DNA from 4 places in the Cupriavidus sp. 8B genome. Region 1 is predicted to be linked to each of the others. Evidence: predicted binding sites of a transcription regulator. Region 1 holds the regulator's gene; each other region holds the start of a gene.
The links. The regulator sigma-54, encoded in region 1, starts transcription at its own class of promoters, with help from an activator protein. The targets are predictions, from matches to a motif close to TGGCANGNAANCTGCTTT.
Positions count from the first base shown of each region.

Region 2: the regulator sigma-54 is predicted to act here: its motif matches at 2,202-2,219, upstream of pedF (cytochrome c-550 PedF).
Region 3: the regulator sigma-54 is predicted to act here: its motif matches at 2,670-2,687, upstream of urtA (urea ABC transporter substrate-binding protein).
Region 4: the regulator sigma-54 is predicted to act here: its motif matches at 2,495-2,512, upstream of ACYP5B_RS02370 (ammonium transporter).

Region 1 covers NZ_BAAILO010000211.1:69,641-74,497, forward strand. The annotation lists gene hprK (HPr(Ser) kinase/phosphatase) at 1-339, opposite strand, end outside; gene ptsN (PTS IIA-like nitrogen regulatory protein PtsN) at 375-830, opposite strand; gene hpf (ribosome hibernation-promoting factor, HPF/YfiA family) at 1,210-1,560, opposite strand; gene ACYP5B_RS21315 (RNA polymerase factor sigma-54) at 1,610-3,085, opposite strand; gene lptB (LPS export ABC transporter ATP-binding protein) at 3,223-4,008, opposite strand; gene lptA (lipopolysaccharide transport periplasmic protein LptA) at 4,055-4,699, opposite strand; gene lptC (LPS export ABC transporter periplasmic protein LptC) at 4,754-4,857, opposite strand, start outside.
Region 2 covers NZ_BAAILO010000653.1:34,777-39,633, reverse strand. The annotation lists gene ACYP5B_RS52185 (patatin-like phospholipase family protein) at 1-242, opposite strand, end outside; gene ACYP5B_RS52180 (substrate-binding periplasmic protein) at 641-1,534, opposite strand; gene pedF (cytochrome c-550 PedF) at 1,664-2,143, opposite strand; gene ACYP5B_RS52170 (sigma-54-dependent Fis family transcriptional regulator) at 2,404-4,440, shown strand; gene ACYP5B_RS52165 (MBL fold metallo-hydrolase) at 4,527-4,857, opposite strand, start outside.
Region 3 covers NZ_BAAILO010000377.1:9,013-13,869, forward strand. The annotation lists gene ACYP5B_RS34810 (alpha/beta fold hydrolase) at 1-773, opposite strand, end outside; gene ACYP5B_RS34815 (flavin-containing monooxygenase) at 908-2,395, opposite strand; gene urtA (urea ABC transporter substrate-binding protein) at 2,743-4,008, shown strand; gene urtB (urea ABC transporter permease subunit UrtB) at 4,195-4,857, shown strand, end outside.
Region 4 covers NZ_BAAILO010000026.1:53,598-58,454, reverse strand. The annotation lists gene ACYP5B_RS02380 (Bcr/CflA family multidrug efflux MFS transporter) at 1-130, shown strand, start outside; gene ACYP5B_RS02375 (mechanosensitive ion channel family protein) at 198-1,028, opposite strand; gene ACYP5B_RS02370 (ammonium transporter) at 1,260-2,462, opposite strand; gene ACYP5B_RS02365 (HU family DNA-binding protein) at 3,073-3,354, shown strand; gene ACYP5B_RS02360 (acyl-CoA thioesterase) at 3,547-4,032, shown strand; gene ACYP5B_RS02355 (CreA family protein) at 4,049-4,564, shown strand; gene ACYP5B_RS02350 (SDR family oxidoreductase) at 4,625-4,857, shown strand, end outside.

The DNA of each region.
Region 1 (4,857 bases):
CGAGCGCGTGCAGCGCAGTTCCAGGTCGGGCGGCGGCTCCATGCCGTCGGCGATCACCAGGAACGGCGGCTCCAACAGGATCAGCTCGCCCATCTGGCGCTTGCGCATCTCGTCGTCGAGGCGCTGGTAATACGTGATTTCGGGCTTGCCCAGCACCTGGATCCGGTTCGGGTGGATCAGGTTCAAGTGGCCGACGAGATCGGCCGCCGACGTGGCTTCACGCGCAAACTCGACATCGAAGGCCCGGTCCGCGCCTTCCAGTCCTGCTACCCAGGAGAGTTTGATATCGGCTGCGTTGTCGTCGAAGATCGACTGCGAGGTGACGCCAGTGAGTTCCATTCGGGTGCTTTCAGGGACGGGCTTTCAGTGGCGGATCAAGGGTGCCATTGCGTCAGCAACTGGTGCACGTCGTCGGGGGTGGGCAGGGTAGCCAGTCCTTCGCGCATCTCGCGGTCGGACAGCAACTGGGCGATCTCGGAGAGAATTTCCAGATGCTGCTGGGTGGCCTGTTCGGGCACCAGCAGGAAGATCAGCAGCGCTACCGGCTTACCGTCGGGCGACTCGAAGGGGATCGGCTCGGCCAGGCGCATGAAGGCGGCCAGCGGCTGCTTCAGTCCCTTGATGCGGCCGTGGGGGATCGCAACCCCGGCGCCAAGGCCGGTGGACCCCAGCGACTCGCGGGCGAACAGGTTGTCGGTCACGGTCGCGCGCGCAACGCCATGGTTGTTCTCGAAGAGGAGCCCGGCCTGTTCGAACACGCGCTTCTTGCTGGTGACGCTGACGTCGAGGTTGATGTTGCCGGGTGGCAGCAATTTAGCCAAACGATTCATGTGGAATGCGCAGGGTTTTCTAGAAAGCAGGCCCGGGGCAAGGAGGCGTCCCGCCGGGCGGAAAGAAGATAAAAACCAAGGCCCGATGTTTCCACCGGGTGTCCCCATGCCGGTGTCGGGCGTCTGGCCATTATAGAGCAGGCCCGCTGCCGCTTTGTGCATTGCAATAGCCGAGGCGCTGAAGCGGTGCCGCATGCACGGAAATGGCCAGGCAAATCAACTATGTATGGCACAGCATACACCGGTACATATGCGTTGCGGAATCCCCTGCGTGGCCCGAAGGGGGGAGGCTGGAACGAAAAAGCCGCGCTGGGCGCGGCTTGATTCCGTTTTCAATGGACTGACACCGACGGCCCGGTATGTGGGCCGCCAGGCACGGTCATTGCTGCATCTGGGATGCGGCCATCTGGTACTTGACCGCTTCACGGTCGTGGCTTTGCACGCGATCCTTGTGGCGAATCACCTGCCGGTCGAGCTTGTCGACCAATGCGTCGATAGCGGCATACAGGTCTTCATGATGCGCTTCGACAAAGATGTCCTTGCCCTTGAGATGTAGATTGATTTCCGCGTACTGCCGCCGGTCCTTTTCTTTTGTATTGTCGACAGAGAGCAGCACACTTACGCCAATGACTTGATCGAAATGCCTGACGATACGCTCCAGTTTCGTTTCCACGTACTCACGCAGAGGGGGCGTGATGTCCAAGTGGTGTCCACTGATCTTGAAGTTCATAGCGTTTCTCCTTCTGAAAGAGCTGCATCAGGCAGGCGATGCAGCTCGGCTACAAAGTCTTACGGAGATTGACCGCGGGAATCTTGAGCGCTTCGCGGTATTTGGCAACGGTACGCCGTGCTACCACAAAGCCTTGCTCGCCGAGCAATTCGGCAATCCGGCTGTCGGACAAGGGGTTCCTAGCGTCTTCGGCTCCTATCAATTGCTTGATCAACGCACGGATTGCCGTTGATGAGGCCGCGCCGCCGGTTTCTGTGGATACGTGAGAGCCGAAAAAATACTTCAGCTCGAAAGTCCCCATCGGCGTTGCCATGTACTTATTGGTAGTCACCCGAGAGATGGTGGACTCGTGTAAACCCAGTGTATCGGCAATCTCCCGCAAAACCAAGGGGCGCATCGCAATTTCACCGTGGGTGAAGAAGTTCTTTTGACGTTCGACAATGGCTTGTGCGACGCGCAATATCGTGTCGAACCTCTGCTGGATATTCTTGATCAACCAGCGTGCTTCCTGCAGCTTTTGCTGCAGTCCCGCCGCGCCGGCATCGCCTTTTGCACCGCGCAAAATCTGCGCGTACATGTCGTTGATACGTAGCCGCGGCATCACATCCGGGTTGAGATGGGCGATCCATCCGCCGCTCAACTTTCGAACGAAAACATCGGGTACCACGAAGTCGGCTTCCGGCCGGCTGTAGGCATGGCCGGGATAGGGCGCGAGCGAGCGGATCAGTTCATGCGCCGCCTTGAGTTCCGGCTCGTCCACTTGCAGGGCTTTTTTCAGGCGCGTGTAATCGCGCACCGCCAGCAGCTCCAGGTGATTGGTGACGATGCTCAGCGCCAGTTCGCGCTGCGGATGCTTGAGCCTGCGCAGTTGCAGCGCCAGGCACTCGGCTGCGTTGCGCGCCCCGACGCCCGGTGGATCGAAGCTCTGCAGCAGCGTAAGCACGGCCTGGATCTCGTCGACCTCGAACTCGAGCTCCTCCGGCAGCTCGCTGCAGATTTCCTCGAGCGTGGCGCTCAGGTAGCCGTCATCGTCCAGGGATTCGACCAGGAAGATGGCCAGCCCTTTGTCTCGCAGGGAAATCTTGAGCGGCGCCAGCTGCTCCATGAGGTGTTCGCGCAGCGTGGGCTCGGCGTCGCGCAGCTGCATCGGTGTTTTTTCGTCGTCTTCGCCTTGCGGGCGGCGGGCGAAATCGTCCAGGCTCCAGTCGTTGCCGTAATCCTCGTTGCTGTCGGAATAGCTGTCGTCGGCTTCGGGGGCGCCATCGGGGCGGTTTTCGCTGGTGCCCTGGCCATCGGCGGGCGCTGGCGCGGGCGCGCTCTGGAGGTTCACCGAGCCGTCCGAGGACACGCGCAACGGGCTGTCGAGCCAGTCGTTCTCGCGCTCGAGCAAGGGGTTCTCGGTCAGCGCCTGTTCCACTTCCTGCTGCAGTTCAAGCGTGGACAGTTGCAGCAGCCGGATCGACTGCTGGAGTTGCGGCGTAAGCGCGAGATGCTGCGAGAGGCGGAGCTGTAGCGACGGTTTCATGCGACCTATTTTATGCCCAACTTCCGTACTGGTGGAACGGAAATTGCTATCGCTGGCGTCGCATGATCGTTTGAAGGATGAAAGGCGACACCGAAGCCGCCCGGGGGGCCGATGCGCGGCAGGCGCCGCGCGCGCCTTTACATGCGGAAGTTCTCGCCCAGGTAGACCTTGCGCACCGACTCGTTGGCGATGATGTCTTCAGGCTGGCCGGACGCCAGCACCGCGCCCTCGCTGATGATGTAGGCGTGGTCGCAGATGCCCAGCGTCTCGCGTACGTTGTGGTCGGTGATCAGCACGCCGATATTGCGCGCCTTGAGGAAGCTGACGATGCGCTGGATTTCGCCGACCGCGATCGGGTCGACGCCGGCGAAGGGCTCGTCAAGCAGGATGAAACGCGGCGCGGAGGCCAGCGCGCGGGCGATTTCCACGCGGCGGCGCTCGCCGCCGGACAGCGACAGCGCCGGGTTGTCGCGCAGGTGGGCAATCTGCAGGTCATCCAGCAGGGTGTCCAGCCGGCGCTCGATCTCGGCCTTGCCCAGGGGCTTGCCATCGTTGAGCTGCAGTTCCAGCACCGCGCGGATATTTTCCTGCACATTGAGCTTGCGGAACACCGAGGCTTCCTGCGGCAGGTAGGACAGGCCCATGCGTGCCCGCTCATGGATGGCCAGGCCGCTGATGTGCTTGTCGTCGAGCACGATATCGCCCTCGTCCAGCGCCACCAGCCCCACGATCATGTAGAACGACGTGGTCTTGCCCGCGCCGTTGGGGCCGAGCAACCCGACCACTTCGCCGCTCTTCACGTCGAGGGACACATCCTTGACCACAGTGCGCGAGCCGTAGCGCTTCTTCAGGTGGCGCACGACCAGCGTGCTGCTGTCCTTCAGGGTGGCGGGCTGGGACGGTGCGGTCTGGGTAGCGGTCATGAAGGTCAAGGCAGAATCCGTGGATTGGGGGCGTGGCGGCGTCAGGTCAGGGGTTGACGGGGGCGGGTGCCGGCTTGAGCGGCAGCGGGTTGGCTGCGCCGCCGCTGGCGGGCTGCTCCTGGCGCGGCGACAGCACGGCGCGCACGCGGCCGGACGGGCTGCCCGCGGTCGCGTTCTCGGCGCCGCCGCTGGCCGTATAGAACTCGTTGCGGCTGTCATAGGTGATCACCGCGCCGCGGATCTCGTCGACCAGCTTGGCGCCGGCCAGGCGGGCCATGCGGGCGCGCCCGATCAGCTTGGACAGCTCCTGCTTGCCGTCATATTCGATGCGGTCGCCCCAGCCGTCGATGTACTCGTCGACGTTGTCGCGCTTCTGGCGGATATAGGCTTGCTTGCCGCCCTTGGAGGTCGCGACCGCGTACTGGTAGCCCTCGGGATCGGTACGGACTTCGGCCGCGTCGGATTTCAGCACCATGGTGCCCTTGGTCAGCACCACGTTGCCGGTCAGTACATAAACCTGCTTGACGTCGTCGTAGCTGGCATTGTCGGCCTCCAGGACCAGCGGCTTTTCGCGGTCGGCTTTTTCGGCGCTGGCGGGCGCGGACAGCGCGAGGCCCAGGACGGCTGCCAGCGTCAGCAAAGCGGCCGTGCTGCGGCGGCGACAGGACGAAGTCGTCAGGAATGGATTCATGTTGGCGTGATGGCGGTTGACGCGGGCGGCTGGAGCCCGCGGGCGGCTTCAGGGCTACTTCGCGGGACTTGCCGGCGGCGGCACCGTAATGATGGTGCCGCGTACGTTACCCAGCAATTGTACTTCGCGAGTGACATTGTTAAAGATCAGGCCGTTGG
Region 2 (4,857 bases), on a different contig from region 1:
AATTCGTGCAGCGCCTCGCGCGCCCGGTCGTGCCCGCCTTGCAGCAGACCGTAGGCGAGCACGGCGGCATTCATCGCCCCCGCACTCGTTGCACTGACGCCTTCGATGGCAAATCTCCCATCTTCGAGCAACCGGTCAAGGACTCCCCACGTAAACGCACCGTGCATCCCGCCGCCCTGCAAAGCGAGTGCAATTGGCTTTTGTTCGCCATTACCGGTCTGCTTACGGATATTCCCAGCCATCCCAAAGCTCCCTAGTGACGCGGACCGGAGCATACCCGCCGGGTACCGGCTTGCGCGGGTGTCGCGTGGAGTGTCGTAACCAGCGCTTGCTCGAGCGTTGGCTCGGGACCAACGCTGATGGAGGCCCACCAAACAAGACTTCCAGCATTGCGTCGGATGACGGGATCCGCTCTCCTGAAGTGTAGTAAAGATGTGACGTTCGAGTAGTCAGGTGGCAGCCGGCCCCCAGGGCCATTTCCGAGACACGCGCCAGAGGACCATTACAGGCCGAGCCGCTGGCACCGCTTTGCGCTCGATCACTTCAACGGCCATGACCTTGAGAGGCTGCGCGCCCTACCCTTTGGCCAATCCTCACTTGATGCCAGGTCGAGTTCCGCACGCCCAACAGCAGGAGAATCTCATGGCGTTTGCAACGACACACCGTACTGCGCGAAGATCTGCTGCAGCTCGCCGCTGCGGCGGAGCTCATCCAGCGCGTTGCGCAACGAATCGGCAAGCTCGCGCTCGTCGGCCTTGACGGCCATGCCGATGGCCCAGCCGCGCGCGGGCAGCAGTGGCGAAGCCACGTCCACCGTGGCAAAGCGCGCGGCAGACTGGCCGGACGCCTTCAGTGCGCTTTCGTATTGGGCGCGCGTGACCATTGCAGCGGCGATCTCACCGGCAAACAACGCGCGCAGGGCCACATCGGCTCCGGCATAGATCTTCACCTTGTCGCGCAGCGCGCCCTGCGCCCCTGACAGCAGAGCGTTGGCGCCGGCCGAGCCCGCCTCCGCGCCGGTCGGCTGGCCGGCCAGGTCCTCCAGGTGCCGGACCTCGGGAATGCGCTCCCGGTCATGAACCAGCACGAACATCTCGCGGTGGTAAGGCGCAAAGATCAGCGCCTTGTCGTTCTCGCGCATGAACGCGCGGTCGACCGGCACGTGCAGCATCACGTCCGCCGGCCCGTAGCCCAGGTAGTGGCCACGCCAGACCATACTGCGCAAGTCGTCCGACATGTTCTCATCGGCATCGAAGGGCAGCAGCGATACGGACAGCCCCATCTGCTTGCCAAGGGCCTTGGCCAGCGCGACGTCAATGCCGGGCAGCGGGTTGCCCTGCTCGGTAGAGAATGGCGGCAGGCCTTTATAGACCGCGACCTTCAAGGTAACGCTCTGGCGGATCTTCGCCATATCCGCCAGCGAGGGCTGTGCGCAAAGCAGCGCTGCGAGCGCCAACAGGGCGCCGCCCAGGCGACGGGAAGGCAATGGGACGGGCTTGGACGGAGCGGCGTCCCGGACAGGACAGGCGCGCATGGGAAGTCTCCTGGTCTCTTGTATTGATCGTGAATCCGTGAATCCGTGAATCCAGTCATTCCTGGATCAGGCCGGCAATGCCGTCCGGTTTCCGGCTCAACGCCCTTGGGCGCCGGGGGGCCAACACCCTTATTCGCGCCGCGATTCCAGATAGGTCTTGATCGCCCAGACCGCTTCCTGGCTCAGCACGCCTTCGAACGGCGGCATGTAGACCCGGCCGTCGCGAGTGCGCCCCTTGCGCACGGTGGTGGTGAAGTACTGCGAGATCTCGCCCATGCACGCCTGCTTCTTCTTCGCGTCGGCCAGCGACGTGCAATCGCCGTCGAGCTTGCGCAGGTCCGGCGCGATGCCGCCCGACACCGCTTCCAGCCCATGGCAGCGCGCGCAGTTCTGATTGTAGGCCGACGTACCGATACGCATGGCTTCTTGCTGCGCATCTCCGGTCCGGTATGGATTATCCGGACGCCATTGCTCACCTAGTTGAGGTAGTGTCTTGGTATCCACGGCTTGCGGCGTGACGTCGCCATGGGCGGAGACAGTCGCGGGGATCGCCCCGGACAAAAGCGTGCAGACCGAGAGCAGGACAAGCATGCGGCGTGGTGTTTTCATCAGGGTCACCTCCAGTCGTTGAACCATGTTTTGGAGGTGACTTCCGCAAAAGCCATACCAAGCGCTATGTGGGCCATAAACCGGCCCCGGCCCCGGCAAATGGCTGGCGTGCAGCGCAGCATTCCTGAACAAGTGCCCTGGAATGCAACACCTGGCAAGCGTTTTGCTTCATGACGCAACACTTCCGGGCCCTGTCGACCACGCCAGGACCCGGCGCGACCCGCGCACAGATCGCGGGCGATTTCCACAGGAGACAGAAAATGACTTTCCAAGCGGCCGCCGGCCAGCATGAGCCCGTCGCCACGCCGGCCGCATCGGCCAGCGCGGAGGAGGGCAACCGGCCCGACCTGATCGCCCAGGCCCACCAGCGTTCCGAGTCCTATGGCTTGCGTCCCTATGAGTCGCCGGACTTCTGCCCGGTGCTGCAGAGCGAGCTGAAGACCCAGATAGAGCGCAGCCAGTCGCTGTTCACCTACGCTCTGCCGGTGATGGAGACGCTCTATGACCAGATCGTCAACACGCAGAGCATGGTGATCCTGACGGACGCCGCCGGCCTGATCCTGCACTCGCTGGGCGATGACGATTTCCTGGCCAAGGCCAACAAGGTGGCCTTGCAGCCCGGAGCGCTGTGGTCGGAGGAAAGCCGCGGCACCAATGCCATCGGCACCGCGCTGGCCGAGAACAAGGCCACGCTGGTACACGGCGCGGAGCATTTCCTGGAGGCCAACCGCTTCCTCACCTGCTCTTGCATGCCCATCCTCGACGCCTACGGCAAGACCGTCGGCGCGCTGGATGTAACGGGCGATCAGCGCGGATTCCACAAGCACACCATGGCGCTGGTGCGGATGTCCGCGCAAATGATCGAGAACCAGCTCTTTGCCAATGCCTTCCAGGACATGGTCTGCGTGCGCTTCCACTCCCGCGCCGAGTTCATCGGCACCCTGGTCGAAGGCATCGCCTCCTTTACGCCGGGCGGCCGCTTCCTCTCCGCCAACCGTAGCGCGCAGTTCCAGCTCGGGTTGTCGGTTAGCGCACTGCACGCGCACACGTTCTCTTCGCTGTTCGGCCTGTCGATGTCGCAATTGTTCGACACAGAGCGCAGGGCGCCCGCAGGCATAGTACGCTTGCCGCTTCCGAGCGGTGTCAAGGTCAGTGCGCGCATTCAGTGGAAGGCATCCACTGCCACCGTTCCCGGCGGTGCCGAGGCGCGGGAAGCGCACGGCATGCATGAAGCCGCCGCCCTGCCCCGCCGCCCGGCCACAGCCCCGGCGCAGCGGTGCGCCGGCCTGGACGACCTCGACACCGGCGACGCCCAGATCAAGGGCGTCATCACCAAGCTGCGTAAGGTAATCGGAAAGGATATTCCCGTTATGGTGCTGGGGGAAACCGGCACCGGCAAGGAACTGCTGGCGCGCGCCATCCACGCCGACAGCCCGCGCCATGCCGGGCCCTTCATTGCGGTCAACTGCGCATCGATTCCCGAGACGCTGATCGAATCCGAGCTGTTCGGCTACGAGGAAGGCGCCTTCACCGGCGCCCGCAAGAAGGGCGGCATCGGCAAGATGCTGCTCGCCAACGGGGGCACCCTATTCCTCGACGAAATCGGCGATATGCCGCTGCACCTGCAGGCGCGCATGCTGCGTGCGCTTCAGGAGCGCGCGATCACGCCGCTGGGCAGCAGCAAGGTGATCCATGTCGATGTTTCGGTGGTTTGCGCCACCAATCGCAATATGCGCGATCAGGTAGCAAATGGCCTGTTCCGGGAAGACCTTTACTATCGCCTGAACGGCCTCGTGGTGCGGTTGCCGGCGTTGCGCGAACGCAGCGACCTTGATGTAGTGGCCAACAAGTTGTTGCACGAGGGCCAGGAAGCCAGTGTGCTGCGCATCAGTGAATCGGTAATGGAGATGTTCCGCACCTATCACTGGCCGGGCAATATCCGCCAGCTTGGCAACTTGCTGCGCACCGCGCGGCTGATGGCCGAAGGCGAGACCGAGATCACCGAGGACCACCTGCCCGATGACTTCCTGGAAGACCGGCAGGCGCGCCGGGTCGCCAGCGTGCCCCCCGGCGCTGCGGTGGCACCGGACGCCCCACCGGATCGCACTTGCGCCTTGGAAATGGCGCCGCGCGCCCAACCGACCCGCCTGGCCGACGTCGAATCGCTGGCCGTCATCGCCGCGGTCAAGGCGCACCACGGCAATATCTCCGCAGCAGCCAAGGCGCTGGGCATCTCGCGCAACACGGTCTACCGGAAAATGGATGAGGCCAGCGCGCTGCCCCATCACGAAGGCTGAGCGCCCCCTAAGCGCCGGTCGCTACCCCTGGTGGGGCGCGGTCCGTGCGCACTTGCCCCCAACACCCGCTACGCCGCGGGCGGCGCTCAGGCCAGCGGCTCGCCGTGCATCCACAGGTCCTCCAGCTCGCGCCAGGCGTGCTGCACGTTCAAGGGGTGGCGCGAAGCGAAATAGCGCCAACGGCAGTAGGGCTTGCCTGCCGCCGGGCCGGGCATCCGCGCCGCGTCGCCGCCCGCTGCCAGCGCGCCGGCAATGCCCTCGGCCAGCGCATCGAGATAAGCCAGCGTCGGCGCCAACATCTGCGCCGGCGTCCCCACCGCGGTGCCCACCACGACATCGGCCGGCAGGACCGAGAGTGCACGAAGCGCGCGCCGCCAGCCCTGCAAGGAAGCCTCCTGCATCTCCGGAACGCGTTCG
Region 3 (4,857 bases), on a different contig from region 1:
TGCTCGATCAGTGCGAGCAGGCGCTCGGGTTGCTCCAGCATCACCAGGTGCCCGCTGTCGATCTCCGCGTAGCTGGCGTCGCCAAGCGCCTCGGCAAGCGCGCGGCAATGCGCCGGCGGCACCATCTGGTCGTGGCGCATGCCGATCACAAGCGTGGCGGCGCGGATGCGTGCCAGCAGCGGTGTGATGTCGATGGTGGCGTCGAGCGCGGCCTGGCGGTCGCTGCCGGGCGCCAAGCCTGCGCCGAAACGCCGCAGGATGCCCTCGACGGTGGCGTCGTCCATGGGTGCGATGAAGTGCTCCGATACGCCGTTGAGCAGGATCATGCGCGCCAGTTGCTTGCGGTCCGACTGCGCCAGCGACTGCCACAGCGCAAACAGCAGGCGCATGCGGCTATCGGTGCGCGCCCAGGCGCCGAACACCACCAGGCGCCGCACGCGCTCCGGCATCAGCGCAGCCGCGGCGGCGGCCACCACCCCGCCAAGCGAATAGCCGACCAGGTCCACGGGCGCATCGCCCGCAAGCGCCATGCAGGCGCGCACCTGTCCCACCAGCGCATCGAGCGTCAGCGGCCCGCCGTCGTCGCGGGTTTCGCCGGAGCCCGCAAGGTCCAGCGCCAGGCAGCGCCTGCGCTGCGCGAGCCCGGGCAGCAGCGCGGCCCAGTTGGTCTCCGCGCTGGAACTGGTGCCGTGCACAAGCAGGGTGGGGCGGCCGGTGCCGGCCTCGATCAGGCTGGTCTGGATGGGTTCCGACGCGATGGCCAGACGTTGCATGGCGAACTCCATAGGCTTCTCCTGGCGGGCTGGTTTGGCAAAATGACGCGGCAGGCTTACTGGGCAGTGGTGCCGCCATCGACCGTGAACTGCGAGCCTGTGATGTAGCGGCCCTCGTCGCTGGCGGGGCAACGCTATGACGGCTTGCCGGCGTGGCGCAGCACAAAGTGCCCCCAGTCCGGCTTGCGCGTCTTCCACCAATAGGCGGTGGCATGGCTCGACCAGTTGTTGATGACCCTGCCGCTCGCCGACTTGTACCAACTGCTGCACGAGCCGGCCCACGCGGTCTGGCCGATGGCCGCCTGCAATGCCTGGTTGAAGCGCGTCACCACCTCCGGGCGCACTTCCATGGAGGCGAAGCGCGCTGAGCGGCAGGCCTGGATGCACTGCAGGACATAGCGCGCCTGGCACTCGAGCATGAAGATGATGGAGTTGTGGCCCAGGTTGGTATTGGGGCCGTACAGCACGAACAGGTTGGGAAATCCCGGCGCCGTCATGCCCAGATGGGCCTCGGGATCCTCGCGCCACTGATCGGCCAGGGTGCGTCCATGGCGGCCGTGGATGCGGATCGGCGCGAGGAAGGAGCGGGCGTCGAAGCCGGTGGCGAAGATGATGGCGTCGGCCGGATGCCTGGCGCCGTCGGCGGTGACCACGGCGTCGGCGTCGACGCGGGCGATGCGGGTGGTCTCGACCTGGACGTTAGGCCGCTTGAGCGCCTGGTAGAAATCGTCGGATATCAGGATGCGCTTGCAGCCGATCGGGTAGTCCGGCGTGAGCTTGGCGCGCAGCGCGGGGTCGGCAATCATGTGCGCCAGGTAGCGGCGCGCCAGCGTTTCCAGTTCCCGGTTGCGCCCGCTGTCCCGTTGCATGCGCCCGAAGCGCAGCTCACGCTGCAGGTAGAGGTGCCAGCGATGCAGCCGCGCCGTCCACGGGTGACGCCCGAAGCGCGCCTGTTGCTCGGCGGTATAGGCCTCGCCGTTGCGCGGCAGCACCCAGTTGGCGCTGCGCTGGAACACCGTCAGCTTGCCCGCTTCCGGCGCGATGCGTGGAATGAACTGCAGCGCGCTGGCACCGTTGCCGATCACCGCGACCTGCTTGCCGCGCAGGTCGGCGTCATGCCGCCAGCGCGCGCAATGGAAGGCCGTGCCGGCAAAGCTGTCCAGCCCCGGGATGTCCGGCGCCAGCGGACGGTTGAGCTGCCCGGTGCCGCTGACAAGGATGCGCGCGGCGATGGTGTCGCCGTTACCTGTGCTCACCTGCCACAGGCAGGCGCCTTCGTCGTAGCGTGCCTCGGTGACCTCGATGCCGAAGCGGATATGCCCGAGCAGCCCGAAGCGCTCGGCGCAATGCTGCAGGTAGCGGTGTATCTCCGGCTGGGGCGAGTACGCGCTGGACCAGTCCGGCTTGGGCGCGAACGAAAAGCTGTAGAGATGGGAGGGGATGTCGCAGCCGCAGCCCGGGTAGGTGTTGTCCCGCCAGGTGCCGCCTACCGTGCCGGCCTTCTCCAGGATGACAAAGTCATCGATGCCGGCCTGCTTGAGCCGGATGCCCATGCACATGCCGGCCACGCCGGCGCCGATGATGACGATCTGGTCCGCGCCGGGCGTCGTTGACGCTTTCAATGGGCTGTCTCCATCGTGCTTTTACTTGGTAGTTGCGGCTCATCCGGCAACGCCGTGGCGCGCAATCGAGAGGCCACCATAGTGCCGATTCCGGATTCGGGCAAGTCACGGCGCAACATACGCACCGCCATGTGCCCCAATCTGAGTCAGCCGGCGGCGGCGCACAGGCTTGGTGCGTGACGCTTGCGCACTATCGTGGTGCGATGTGCGGCATTGCGACCGCTGAAGGCTCGCCAGACCGTGTGCACAGCCATGTATACAAGCTTGTATGCCATGGCATGCTAGTTGCAGAAGGTGTACCCGGGGTGCGTTGTTCCTTTATCCAACACGACAATCTGGGAGCTGCAATGAAAAGACGTGACATGCTGAAGCTGTCGGCGGTAGCCGCCGCGGCCTTGTTTGCAACGGCAGGCGTGAGCCCGCTGGTAATGGCGCAGTCCAAGGAACCGATCAAGATCGGTATCCTGCATTCGCTGTCCGGCACCATGGCCATTTCCGAGACTTCGCTCAAGGACGTGGCGCTGATGACCATCGACGAGATCAACAAGAGCGGCGGCGTGCTTGGCCGCAAGCTTGAGCCGGTCGTGGTCGATCCCGCTTCCAACTGGCCGCTGTTTGCCGAGAAGGCGCGCCAACTGATCACCAAGGACAAGGTCGCCGTCACGTTCGGCTGCTGGACCTCGGTGTCCCGCAAGTCGGTGCTGCCCGTTTATGAAGAGCTGAACTCGCTGCTGTTCTATCCGGTGCAGTACGAGGGCGAGGAGATGTCCAAGAACGTCTTCTACACCGGCGCGGCGCCCAACCAGCAGGCCATTCCCGCGGTGGAATACCTGATGAGCAAGGAAGGCGGCGGCGCCAAGCGTTTCTTCCTGCTCGGCACCGACTACGTCTACCCGCGCACCACCAACAAGATCCTGCGTGCCTTCCTGAAGAGCAAGGGCGTGGCGGACAAGGATATCGAAGAGGTCTACACGCCGTTCGGCCACAGCGACTACCAGACCATCGTCGCCAACATCAAGAAGTTCTCGCAGGGTGGCAAGACCGCGGTGATCTCCACCATCAACGGCGACTCCAACGTGCCCTTCTACAAGGAGCTGGGTAACGCCGGCCTGAAGGCCAAGGACGTGCCGGTGGTGGCGTTCTCGGTGGGCGAGGAAGAACTGCGCGGCATCGACACCAAGCCGCTGGTGGGCCACCTGGCCGCATGGAACTACTTCATGTCGGTCAAGAACCCGGAAAACGAAGCCTTCAAGAAGCAATGGGCGGCGTGGGTCAAGGCCAACAACCTGCCGGGCGGCGACAAGCGCGTGACCAACGACCCGATGGAAGCCACCTACGTGGGCATCCATATGTGGGCGCAAGCCGTGAAGAAGGCCGGCACCACCGACACCGACAAGGTCCGCGCCGCCATGTACGGCCAGACCTTCAAGGCCCCGGACGGCTTCACCCTGACCATGGGCGAGAACCATCACCTGTACAAGCCGGTGATGATCGGCGAGGTCAAGGGCGATGGCCAGTTCACGGTGGTGTGGAAGACCCCGAAGGCCGTGCGTGCGCAGCCGTGGAGCCCGTTCATCGCGGGTAACGAAGGCAAGCCGGACAAGGTGATGTAAGCAAGGGCTCTCGCTCAGCGCTCTCTTCCTCTCTCTCTTGCCTCGTGGCTGGTGAGGGAGGGGAGGGAGCCTGGCAGTGTCTTTGCCGCTTCCCATGCTGTCCGCCGCTTCGGCGCGGTGGGCGGCAAATCGTCACGCCGATCAAGGTGACGCGCGTGCTTCGTCGCGCGCGACTCTGCAAACCTTATGCACCGACCCTTATCGTTCTCTCTCGCTTCACGGTTGCGCGCCATGCTGGCCGCGCTGCTCCTGCTGGCCGCGTGCCCGCTGTGGGCCGCGCCGCTGACGCAGGCCGACCTGAAGCCGTTGGCCGAAGACGACTTCGATGCCAAGACCGCCGCGATCACCGCGCTGACCAAGGCACCGGTGGCGCAGGCCGGCCCCATTCTCAAGGCGTTGCAGGACGATACGCTGCAATACGCGCCCGGCGTCGGCATGGTGCGCCAGGACGCAGACAAGCTGGTGGATGCGATCAGCGGCAAGCCGGTCACGGTCAAGCCCGACGTGCTCGAAGCGCTCACCCTGAACAACAGCCTGCGCGCCATGGTGGACAGTGCCGCCAGCAGCACGCTGCTGCAATCGCCCGACGCGGCGGTGCGCACGCAGGCCGTCAATACGCTGCTGGACCAGCCGGGCAGCGCTTCGCGCCCGGTGGTCGAAGCCGCGCGCAAGGCCGAGGCCGATGCAGGGCTGCGCGCGAAGCTCGATGTGATCTGGGCCAATATCGTGCTGGCCGATGGCAACCGCGACGATCGCCTCGAAGCCATCCGCATCCTCGGGCGCGACAGCAATCCGCAGAGCCGCCAGAAACTGCAGCCATTGCTGGAAAAAGATGCCGCCGGCAACTAT
Region 4 (4,857 bases), on a different contig from region 1:
CGCCGCCGTCAGCTTCTGGCGGGACGGCAGCGCGCTGCCGCTGGCGGTGGTCATGGGCGTTTGCGGTACCGGCGCCGTGCTGATGCGAGCCTTTGGCCGTTCAGGCGCGACGGTCCAAAGCGCCGAATGATGCGGGCTCCTCTGGCGTAGCAGGGCGGCCAGGCTCAGCGTGGCTGCACGCTCCCATCGATACACGGCTAAGCGGCCGCGCTGTTTTGCAGCACCACCAGTTGGGCTGGCATTGGGGCGGCAAAGCCGGCCTCGCCAAAACTATCGCGGATCACGCGGTTGCTGTCGAAATACACCTGCCAGTAATGGTCGGTATGGCAGTACGGACGTACCGCGAGCACCGGCCCCACCAGGGTGAACTCGATAATCTCCACGTCGGGCGGCGGCTCGGCCAGGACGTTGGGCAGCGCGGCCAGCCGCTCCTTGAGCAGGGTGACGGCCGCGGCGGCGTCGGTGCAGCCGGCCAGCTGGGCCTTGAGCTCGACCCGGCGGTACGGGTTGGCGCTGAAGTTCTGGATTGTGTCCGCAAAGACCTTGTTGTTGCCGACCACGGTCAGGACGTTGTCTGGCGCGTCGAGCGTGGTGGCAAACAGGCCGATCTCCCTGACGGTGCCGGTCACCCCGCCTACGGTGACGAAATCCCCGACCTTGAAGGGTCGCAGCACCACCAGGAAAGCGCCTGCCGCGAAGTTGGACATCAGCCCCGACCACGCCATGCCGATGGCGATGCCGGCCGCCGCGATCAGCGCGGCAAAGCTGGTGGTCTGGATGCCGAAGTAACCCAGGATGCCGATCACCAGCACGATATTCAGGGTCACCGTGACGATGGAGCCGACATAGCGCAGCAAGGTCGGGTCGACCTTCTGCTTGGTCAGGGACCCCTGCACCATCCGCACCACGACGTGGATCAGCCACCGGCCAACCACCCAGAAGACGAGGGCGGCGATGACTTTGAACCCGACTTCCGTTGCATAGGCGACGACAACATCCTGGTACTTCTGCAGCGTTGTAGCATCCATCGCGTTTCTCCCTTGCTGGCTCGGCAGGTACACAGGCAAGTAACAACATGCAGCGGATGCCCGGGCGCGTCGGGGGCGGGGCGCGAAGGCGGGCAACGCATTATTGCTACGCAGCGAGCGGAAGTTCAAGCACAAAATGGCCGCGAAGGGCGCAGCGCGCCACTTGCGGCCATGCGGCGGGAGGTGGGGCAATGGGGGGCGCAAGGGCGCCATTGCCCTGCGCGCCAGGCCTTACCAGTTGGTTTCGCGTTCCGGCGTGGCCGAGATGCGATGCAGCGACAGGTCCGCGCCGTTGTATTCCGATTCAGCGTCAAGCCGGATGCCAACCACCTTCTTGAGCGTGCCGTACACCACGGTGCCACCCACCAGGGCGATCACGATGCCGAGCAGGGTGCCGATGAGCTGAGCGCCCAGCGAAACACCGCCGATGCCGCCGAGCGCCTGGGTGCCGAAGATGCCGGCGGCAATGCCGCCCCATGCGCCGCACAGCCCGTGCAGCGGCCAGACGCCCAGCACGTCATCGATATGCCATTTGTTCTGGGCCAGCGTAAACAGGTAGACGAAGAGCCCGCCTGCGATCGCGCCGGTCAGCAGTGCGCCTAGCGGATGCATCAGGTCCGAACCCGCGCAGACCGCCACCAACCCGGCCAGCGGGCCATTGTAGGCAAAGCCCGGATCGTTGCGGCCGGCTGCCCAGGCCGCCAGGGTGCCGCCGGCCATGGCCATCAGGGAGTTGATGGCCACCAGCCCGCTGATCTTGTCGACGGTTTGCGCGCTCATGACATTGAAGCCGAACCAGCCTACCGCCAGCACCCATGCGCCCAGCGCCAGGAACGGGATGTTAGAGGGCGGGTGCGCGCTGATGCGGCCGTCTTTCTGGTAGCGGCCGCGGCGCGCGCCCAGCAGCAGGATGGCGGGAAGCGCGATCCAGCCGCCCATGGCGTGGACCACGACGGAGCCGGCGAAGTCGTGGAATGGCGCGCCCGCGACCGAGGCGATCCAGTCCTGCACCCCGAAGCGGTTGTTCCAGGCGATGCCCTCGAAGAAGGGGTAGACCAGGCCAACCAGCACGAAGGTTGCCACCAACTGCGGATTGAAGCGCGAGCGCTCCGCAATCCCGCCAGAAATAATCGCCGGTATGGCGGCGGCGAACGTGGCCAGGAAAAAGAACTTCACCAGCTCATAGCCGCTCCTCTCCGCCAGCGCGTGGGCGCTGGTGAAGAACTCGACCCCATAGGCCACGGTGTAGCCAATAAAGAAATAGGCGATCGTGGAAACGGCAAAATCCACCAATATCTTGACCAGTGCATTGACCTGGTTCTTCTTGCGCACCGTGCCCAGCTCCAGGAACGCAAAGCCCGCGTGCATGGCGAGCACCATGATCGCCCCTAGCAAGATGAACAGGGCATCGGTGCCGCTCTTCCATTTGTCCATACAATCCTCAATGCGCAAAATGGGAGCACACGGATGCAAAAAGCGTACCAGTCTGGGGCGTGGCGGCCAGGATTCTGCACCGTGTTGGTGGGTTTTGCACCGGATTGTCGCGCTCGATGGGACGCGGTGCGGATTGCGAAGCAGGATCCGGGAAGCGATCCGTCATGCGATGGGGATGCCAGGAGCGTGAGGGTTGCGCCAAAATGATGCAATGCTTCGTTTTGGGGCGCGCGCCTGTCGGCTAATGCACCATAATGGTTCTTCGTGTCAGGGCCGTCCGCAGCCATCTGCATGCCGCCCATCTGGCCGGTAAGGTGCTCTCCGGGGCGGCACGGTGCGCGCAGGAATGGCCTGGCCTTGTTCAAGCGGCGCATTGCATCCCGTACGCGCATTCGAATGACCATTACCCTTGATGACCGCATTTTAAAGCACGGAAAAGGAGGGGTAAATTCCCCGCAAAGGCGCTTGACTCAAGGATTTGCGGCTTTTTTCGTTGCATTGGTGCCACTGGGGATTGCCCAATGCGTAAAGCGCGGATTAGACTGCGCCGATCGGTAATTTGCCGCGTGGCAGACACTCCGATCAAGACGACCAACAAGGGAAATCAGCCATGAATAAAGGTGAACTGGTATCTGCCATCGCCGCTGACGCGGAACTGAGCAATGCTGCAGCGGAGCGCGCGCTGAATGCCGCTCTGGACAACATTAAGAAGGCGGTTGCCAAGGGTGATTCGGTAACGCTGGTGGGCTTCGGCAGCTTCAGCTCCGGCAAGCGTGCTGCGCGTACCGGACGCAATCCGCGTACTGGCGAGACCATCAAGATTCCGGCCGCCAAGACGGTCAAGTTCTCTGCCGGCCAAGGGTTCAAGGACGCTGTGAACAAGAAGAAATAAGTAGTCCGCGCCCCAGGCGCAAACAAGAAGGCGGCCCGTTGGGCCGTTTTTTTATTGGTGCCGGGGTGCTTTTCGACCTTCTCGGGGGCAAGGCAGGGCGATCGTTCCGGGTTAAACTGCCGATCGTCGGCGCCAGCCTTTCGACCCGCACCGCGGGTCGGCCCGGCCGCTTCCATATTCCGGATTCTCATCATGAATGACCTGTCCCACCAGCTTTCCATGACCGTGCTGATGACGCCGGACATGGCTAATTTCTCCGGCAATGTGCACGGCGGCACCATCCTCAAGTACCTCGACATGGTGGCCTACGCCTGTGCCAGCCGCTATGCCGGGCGCTATGTGGTCACGCTGTCGGTCGACCAGGTCGTGTTTCGCCAGCCCATCCACGTGGGTGAACTGGTGACGTTCCTGGCGGCAGTCAACTTTACCGGCCGCAGTTCCATGGAGATCGGCATCAAGGTGATCACGGAGAACATCCGCAGCAAGCTGGTTCGCCATACCAACAGCTGCTACTTCACCATGGTGGCGGTGGACGACAATGGCGCTCCCGCCGAAGTGCCGCCGCTGGTGCCCCGCGACGAAGTCGAGCGCCAGCGCTTTGCCGCGGCCCAGTTGCGCCGCCAGTTGCGCCAGGAAATGGAAAAACGGCACGATGAAATCACCGGCACGGTGTCCTGAGGTGGGCAGCATGGCCATGCAATCCGGGCATACCCATTGCGTTTCCCGTAGGCCGCTGTGGCCCCTGGCGGGCCTGAGTGGCCTGCTGGCGGCCCTGGCGCTGCTGGCGCCGGCCGCGCATGCCGAGGAAATCGGCAGCGTGAGCACCAATTTCCGCATGACCGGCTCCGACAAGGTCGTGATCGAAGCCTATGACGACCCGCTGGTCGAGGGCGTGACCTGTTACGTGTCGCGTGCCCGCACCGGCGGCATCAAGGGCTCGCTGGGCATGGCCGAAGATCCGCCGGAAAGCTCCATTGCCTGCCGCCAGGTCGGGCCGATCACGTTCAAGGGGCCGCTGCGCCAGCAGGACAATGTGTTTTCCGAACGCATGTCGATCCTGTTCAAGACCTTGCACGTGGTGCGCACGGTCGACCGCAAGCGCAATACCCTGGTCTACCTGACCTACTCGGACCGCATCGTTTCCGGCAGCCCGCAGAATAGCGTGACAGCCGTGCCGGTGGCGGCGGACACGCCGATTCCGGTCAAGTAGGCATCCGTATCCAGATATAGCACCACGACAAATCCATCATTCCAATCCGGAGAAGACAGCATGAGTGAGCAAGGCAAGGTTGCGCTGGTGACGGGCGCGGCCCGCGGTATCGGCAAGGCGGTGGCGCAGGCGCTGCTCGTGGCAGGCTACCGGGTGGTGTTTGCCGGGCGTACCGCCGAGCCGCTCGAGGCGCTGGTCGCGCAAGCCAAGGCCGAGGGCCATACGGCGCTCGCCGTGCAGTGCGACGTCAGCGACCCGGCTTCGGTGGAGCGGCTCTTCGCCCAGATCCGCGA